2 regions of the Novosphingobium sp. 1529 genome follow, and region 2 is predicted to be linked to the other one. Evidence: riboswitches for the same ligand, from Rfam matches in the RefSeq annotation. Region 2 holds a riboswitch; the other holds the start of a gene.
The links. Region 2 has a riboswitch for cobalamin ahead of ABIC78_RS04405 (TonB-dependent receptor plug domain-containing protein). Riboswitches for the same ligand answer to the same signal wherever they lie in the genome.
Positions count from the first base shown of each region.

Region 1 (3,803 bases), on a different contig from region 2:
TTCCAGCGGAAACCCCAGCGTCTCACGGCCAAGCCGGTGGGCCAGGTCACCGGGCGGCGCAACTGCATACCCGGCCTGGGCCAGATCGGCGAGCAACGCTGTAGTAGAGGCCAAGGCATCGAGGCCCACCGCATGGGCCATGGCATGCGCCTTGCCCGGATAGGTTGACAGCACCAAGGCCAGGCGCCGCTGCGCCACGGGGCGCCGGGCCAGCGCGATCCAGCCAGCCACCCGCGCCACGATGGCGTCGATCCGCGCCGGATCGGGCCGGTGCATGTGGCGGGCAAAGCCGAGATCGGCATCCTGCGCGCAGGGTTCCTTGAAACTGGCGACGCCGGCAAACAGCAGCCCGTCAATCTCTGGCAAAACGACATGCATGGCCAGGTCTGCCGGCGCCAGGCCCCGCGCGGCGCCTGCCCAGCTTTCGCGCGTGCCGGTGGCCAATGCCACCTGGAACACCGGCACGCCGGCCAAGTCCAGCGGGCTATGCCCGGCATCGTCACGCGCGGAAAAGGCCGTGGCATTGATGATCGCGGCCGGGCGCAGCCGGCCGAGTTCTGCCGCCGCCACCGCGCGCGATTGTGGTTCCTTGAGCGAGGTGACGTAAAGCCCCTGCGCAGCCAGGCCTGCTTCCTCCAGCGCGGTGATCAGAGCGGTTACCGGCGCAACATCGCGCGCGGTGAGATAGGCGCGGTAGAACACGACCAGCACCAGCGGGCGCGCGGCGTCCACCGCCTTGCCATGGGGATGCCACAGGCCCGCCGCCGGCAGCGGCGCCACCGGCGCGGCCAGCGCGGTTGCGTTCAGCGCCAGCCCGCCCGCCTGTGCCAGTGTCACTAGCGCGCGATGGGCAGCATCGGCCCCGCCCGCCTCGCACAGCACGGCCAGATCACGCAGGGTTTCGCACGGCAGAGTAGAGGCTTCGTCCAGCTGCGGATCGGCCCGCCCATCAGCCGGCAGCACCGCCAGCGCCACGCCGCGCGCGCGCGCCAGGGCCGCCACCTGCCCCAGGCCATAGCGCCACCACGAAACCCCGCCGATCAGGCGGATCAGCATCGCCCGCGCGCCAACCAGCGTGCGATCGATATAGGTATCGACCGACAAGGGATGTTCCAGCGCGGCCAGATTGGCCAGGCGCAGCAGCGGGAACGCCGGATCGGCCTGACGGGCCAGGTGCCAGCCAGCGGCAAAAGCGCCCAGGTCGCTGTCGGAAAACGACAGGACGACGAGCGGCGCCGGCGCCTGCCCCAGATCCTGGGGCACGGCCATTTCCTCAAGCCCGTGGCTTTCGCGGAAGATGACGTGCATGGGGGGTGCCGCCGCTCAGGCCGCCAGCACCGCCTTGATGGTTTGCGGGTCGAGCCTGTCGCGCTCGGCAATCGCCACCAGTTGCCCGATGCGCGGCTCTCCCGCCTGCCAGGGCCGATCATACTGATGGCGCACCCGCGCGCCCACGGCCTGAACCAGCAGGCGCATCGGCTTGCCCGCCACGGCGACATGGCCTTTCACGCGCAGCACGCCATGCTCTGTGGCCAGGCGGGCGATCCGCGCGGCAAGGTCGGCCGGATCGGATACCTCGCCCAGCGGCACCACGGTGCTGGCAAAATCGTCATGCTCGTGATCGTCGGCGCCATCGTGGTGCGACGGGCGGGCAGCGATATCGTCTTCGGCTGCGGCGTTCAGCCCCAGGATCACGCGCGGATCGGCTGCGCCTTCGGCCATGTCGATCACCGGAACCGCGCGCGGCGCCGTCTCAGTAATGATCACCCGCGCCTTGGCCAAGCCCTCCGGGCCGGCCAGATCCCCCTTGGTCAACAGCACCAGATCGGCACACGCCAATTGGTCTTCGAACACTTCGGCCAATGGGGTTTCATGGTCGATCCCCGGATCGGCGGCACGCTGCGCGTCGAGCGCGGCCAGATCGGGGGCAAAGCGGCCGGCGGCCACCGCCTCTGCATCGGCCAGCGCCAGGACGCCATCGACCGTGATGCGGCTGCGGATCGCCGGCCAGTCGAACGCCTTGAGCAGTGGTTTCGGCAGCGCCAGCCCCGAGGTTTCGATCAGGATGTGATCGGGCCGGGGATCGAGTGCGAGCAGGCGTTCGACCGTGGGGATGAAATCATCGGCCACGGTGCAGCAGATGCAGCCATTGGCCAGTTCGACAATGTTTTCGGCCGGGCAATCGGGAATGGCGCAGGACTTGAGGATATCGCCATCCACCCCCAGCGTGCCGAACTCGTTGATCACCACGGCCAGGCGGCGGCCGCCGGCGTGGCGAATCAAGTGGCTGATCAGCGTGGTCTTTCCCGCGCCGAGAAAGCCGGTCACGATGGTGACAGGCACTTTTGCCAGATCCGGCATGCACAAAACCCTTCCGCGGCGCCAGGCGAGCGACACGGCAGGGCTTGCCGGAAAACGATCCGGCCAGGCGCGCGGCAGCGGACCGGCGCACGAAAGCGCCCACCACAACGCAACCCGTGCAGCCCCAGCCGCACAAGTCTTCGTCGCCCAGACGGAAGTATTACCGTGCCCGGACCATCCCCTGGATCAAGGCAAGAGCGACCAGTACGCCGGCAGGTCTCCTGGCTCGTGGGTCAGGGCTTGATGCACGCCTTCCCAGGCCCGCTTGGGGCCCAGTGGCCATCCCCGTCGTGCGGGGACCAGTGCATCGCGCTCGCCACTTACAGTTGCAGGGACAGCTGCGGACTTGGGGCAAAGCCCCGCACCGCATTCCCGATTAAGCCCCTCTCGGGGCACCGACGCGATCTTTTGCAGGGCACCGGCCGAAACCGCTGCCTGCGCTGCCCTCCTAGCCCAGTTCGCCGGCCAAGCCAACCGGGCATGACATCAGATTGCGCGAACCACCTCGATCTCGTCGAGCCGCTGCCACCGATAGATCGCCGCACTGGCCAGCCAACACAACGCGAACAGGGCAATGATGGCAAAGCCCAGCCCATTGAAATTGCCGGCAAGATCGGCCGCCAACCGCCATGGCGCGCCAGTCAGGCCCAGCTTCTGGCCGATCAGTGCGGCCGCCTCGATCCCGCCGATCACGATCGCCACCAGAGCCGAAACCAGAGTGATGGTGATGTTGTAATAGAGCTTGCGGATCGGCTTGACGAAGGCCCACTCATAAGCGCCAAGCATGACCACACCGTCGATCGTATCGATCAGCGCCATGCCTGCGGCAAACAGCACGGGCAGCACCAGGATCGTGCCGAGCGCCAGGCCACTCGCCGCCTGGCTGGCCGACAGGCCGAGCAACGCGACTTCCGTGGCCGTATCGAAACCCAGCCCGAACAGGAAACCGAGCGGCGCCATGTGCCACGAGCGCGTGACCAGGCGGAACATCGGGCGGAACAGGCGCGATAGCAGGCCCCGGCCCGACAGCAGCAGGTCAAGGTCTTCCTCCACATAGGTGCCCCCTGCGCGCACATGGGCAAAGGTGCGCCACACCCCACGCAGGATCACCAGGTTCATCGCGGCAATGGCAAACAGGAACAGCGCCGATATCGTCGTGGCGATCATCCCGCCCACCTCGCGAAAGGCGCCAAACCGGGCGAGCGCCGTGGCCGTAAGCGCCACCAGGACCGAGGCGATGGCGATGATCGTGGCATGGCCCAGGGCAAACCACAGGCCCACCGCGATCGGCCGCTGCCCCAGCTGCATCAGCTTGCGCGTGACATTGTCGATCGCGGCGATGTGATCGGCATCGACCGCATGGCGCAGGCCAAGCCCCCAGGCGAGCACGGCGGTGCCCAGCATCAGCGGCTGATCATGGAACAGGCCCAGCGCCCACAGCC
Region 1 is NZ_JBEPKW010000004.1:211,602-215,404, forward strand. Features, by position in the region: gene cobN (cobaltochelatase subunit CobN) at 1-1,308, opposite strand, end outside; gene cobW (cobalamin biosynthesis protein CobW) at 1,324-2,361, opposite strand; cobalamin riboswitch at 2,556-2,776, opposite strand; gene ABIC78_RS11285 (HoxN/HupN/NixA family nickel/cobalt transporter) at 2,848-3,803, opposite strand, start outside.
Region 1: linked by a shared signal. The riboswitch ahead of cobW (cobalamin biosynthesis protein CobW) and the one ahead of ABIC78_RS04405 (TonB-dependent receptor plug domain-containing protein) in region 2 are both predicted to bind cobalamin.

Region 2 (3,803 bases):
CTGGAGCGACCAGGCCGGATTGTCGTTGGCAGGGCGCGGCACGCGGCCGGCGGGCCGACGGAGACAGGGCGAGATCATGCCATAGCGAGGGGCGAAACGCAGCATGCGCGGGTGGTCTCCGTTCTTCATCGCGACACCGAAAGTTCGGCTTTTTTCGTGTTCAAAGCCGTTTTCGGGGTAAACTTCCTGGCGGCTCTGCCGTCCTTCTACGGGGCGTTGCGCTAACAGGGCGTGAGATGAGACGGTAAACGGGACATTGATGTTCCCGCAGACGCGGCCAAGCGTGCCGATGCAGCGCCTGGCCGGGTTCAATCAGCCTTTAGCCATGCGGCTGGGCAATCCATTTTCCGGCGTTTTCATAGGTTTCCCGCGCTTCGGGGCGAACCTGCGGATTGGGCGCGCCGGGCAGGGGCGCTGCCAGTTGCGGTGCGGCGCTGGCCGAGATCGGCCGCTGCGGCGCCTGGCTGGGGCCGTCCATGATGCTCACCGTGGCGCCCAGGGCCGGCGCGCCGGTGTGTTCCAGCGCGCTGATGCGGCCGTCTTCGAAGGCCTTTTCCAGCGTCACCGGATCGGCCACGTCGGCCGCGGCCGGCACCCAGCTGCGCGGATGGGGCGCGGCCAGCGGCTCGCCACCGCGATAGCTGGCGTTGAAGGCGGCGGGCTGGCCGGCCGATCCGGCCCAGCGATAGAAGCGATGCGCCCCGATCGTGCCGATGAAGGCCAGCTTGTCTGACCATAGCGGATGGACCGCGCTGGTATGGTAATGCGTCGCCAGGCCCACCGGGGCAAACACGTTGCCCGCCAGGGCATCGGCTGCCACGCGCCGGGCGCGGTCCCAGAACTGTTGCACCGGGCGGCGCGCCATCGCGCCGTCGCAGGCAAAGCTGAACTGGCAACCGGCGCGTTCCGAGCCCTGGAACACCACGCCGCACACGGTCTTGGGAAAGGCGGGATGCGCCACGCGGTTGAGCACGACCTGCGCCACTGCGCGCTGCCCGGCATCGGGTTCGGACGCGGCTTCGTAATAGATCGCGGTGGTCAGGCATTGCAGCGCGCGCCAGCGGTCTTCGCCGCTGCCGGTGGCAAACAGTGGCCGCGCTGCTGGATTGGCAGACCAGGGCGCGGTGGTGGTGCCATCATCGGCATCGCTGCGGATTGCGGCCACCTGCCGGTCCCAGGCACGGGCGGCGTCCTGCGGGGCAAGCAGGCCGCTGTCTTGCGCCGAAACATAGTAGAACGCCGAGCCGGGAAAGCTTTCGCCCGCCCGCTCGAAAGGTTGCAGCCCGCCGTTGCGATCCTGCGCTGCGGCGGCATCGCTGCCGGGCGAACCCCAGCCGATCGCGCCGAGCACCAGGCCTAGCGCGCCGATCGCGGCAATACCGGCGGCCCGCTCGGCCAGGCGCGAGGGCGCGCGATGCTGGTGGCGCCACGAGGTCATGTCGCGGCGGCGGATGCGTGCGGCAAAATCGCGGGGGCGCACCGGCGGCAGCGTAAGCGCCGCGATCAGCGCGCCATCGGCCTGCCGCTGCCCGGCTAGGGCGACGCGCTCTTCCGGCCCCGGCGGCGGCATCAGCGCCTCGGGCGGAAGGGTGGGCGTGGCGCCGGTGAAGGGAATCGGGTCTGGCATAGGGCGTGAAACAGGGCAGGCTTGGTCTGCGCCATGGTGCGTTACGCGTTGCACTGCAACCATGCACGGCAGGAATCGTCCTCGTCCCGATAAGGCACAGGCTGCTACGGGTTGGTTAATCATGGCTGCGGGCTTGCCCCTTGGTGCAGGTGTCGCTATCCGCCCGGGCTGACGCCACCGGTGCCCGCAACCACGCGGGCTAAGAGGGAAGCCGGAACCAGCCGGCGCTGCCCCCGCAACTGTTTCCGGACGAGCGCCGCGCCCTTGCGCGCCACTGGCCCCTTGGCGGGCTGGGAAGGCCGGCGTGTCGCGTTGACTTCGGATGAGCCAGGAAACCTGCCGGTGTGTGGTCGTTCCGCGGCCGGGCGGGGTGTACCGGGCGCAAGCGTGACGAGTCTTCCGCCAGGGCCCGGCGGACCCTCGCGCCATGGACGGCAAGACTGTCCATGGGCCGGGAGGAAAAGAACCGTGAAGACATCGCTTGTTGCACTGGCCACCGCCGTGATGCTGGCCACCCCTGCCTATGCCGATGAAGCCCCCGCCAGCGATGGCGCGCAGATCACTGTATTGGCCACCGGCAACGACCTGTCGCTCGACCAGACCGGCCAGGCCATCACCGTGTTGCCGTTGCAGACGATCGAGGCGGTGCAGGGCGTTGACCTGACCCGCGTGCTCGATCGCGTGCCGGGCCTGACCTGGTCGCGCACCGGGGGTCTGGGTGCGCAAACCGCCGTGCGCCTGCGCGGCGGGGAAGGGCAGCACACCCTGGTGCTGGTCGATGGCGTGCGCGTGGAAGATCCCTCGGCGCCATCGGGCGGGTTTGACTTCGGCACGCTGACGAGCGGCGGGATCGAGCGGATCGAAGTGCTGCGCGGCTCCAACTCGGTGGTCTGGGGCAGCTCTGCCATTGGCGGGGTGATCGCGGTTACCACGCGCGAGATCGACGGCGTCGAAGCCTCGGCCGAGGCCGGCTCGCGCCGCAGCTATGATGCCGATGCTGTCGCCGGCGTGAAGCGCGACCGCTATGCCTTCTCGATCGATGGTGGCTATGCCACCACCGATGGAGTTTCGGCCGCTGCCAGCGGGACCGAGCGCGATGGCTATGACCAGTGGCGCGTGGGCGGCAAGGCGCGGGTCAACCTCACCGAAACGCTGTCGCTGGTCGCCAATGCCCGCTATGCCGATGGCAAGACCCAGATCGATGGCTATCCCGCGCCCGATTATGTCTTTGCCGATACCCCGGAATACACCACCACGCGGCAGTTCTTCGGCCGCGCCGGGCTGCACTATGCCGGCGGTCCGCTGACGCTCGATGCCGGCTATGCCCTGTCCGACACGCGCCGCCGCTATTACACCGGCGGGGCCGACAACGCGTTCGAATATGGCTACAACGGCCGCAGCGAGCGGGTGGAATTGAACGGCCGCTATAGCCTGCCTGCTGATTTCGCGATCGATTTCGGGGCGGATCGCGAATGGACCCGGTTCGACAGCACCTATGACACGCGCCAGAACGCGCATCTGACCAGCGGCCATGCCATGCTCGGCTGGTACACCGCCAAGGCGAGCCTGGCCGCCGGCGTGCGCTATGACGAACAGAGCCAGTTCGGCAGCAATGTCAGCCTGGGGGCCAACGGCACGGTGGAAGTGGTGCGCGGGCTGCGCCTCAATGCCAGCTATGGCGAAGGCTTCCGCGCGCCCACGCTCTATCAGCTGCTCTCGCCCGATTACGGCAATGCCGCGCTCGCTCCCGAACGCAGCCGCAGCTATGACCTGGGCGTGGTCTATGCCAGCCAGGATGGCGGCTTCCATGCCGGCGTCACGCTGTTCCGCCGCGATACCCGCAACCTCATCGCCTATGTCTCGTGCTTCATGGCGCAAACCGCGCTGTGCCAGGGCCATACCTATGGCGTCTATGACAACGTCGGCAAGGCGCGCGCGCAAGGCGTCGAGCTCGATGTGGGCGCCGCGCTCAGCAGCCAGGTCAAGGGCACGATCGCCTATGCCTATACCGAGGCGACCGACCGCACGCCTGGCGCCGCCACGTTCGGCAACGACCTGGCGCGCCGCCCGCGCCACGCGCTGACCACCTCGCTCGATTGGACCACGCCCTGGGCCGGCCTGGCCCTGGCCGCAGACCTGCGCTTCCAGTCGGAAAGTTTTGACAACGCGGCCAATT
Region 2 is NZ_JBEPKW010000001.1:980,929-984,731, reverse strand. Features, by position in the region: gene ABIC78_RS04415 (hypothetical protein) at 1-105, opposite strand, end outside; gene ABIC78_RS04410 (cell wall hydrolase) at 320-1,627, opposite strand; cobalamin riboswitch at 1,803-1,972, shown strand; gene ABIC78_RS04405 (TonB-dependent receptor plug domain-containing protein) at 2,096-3,803, shown strand, end outside.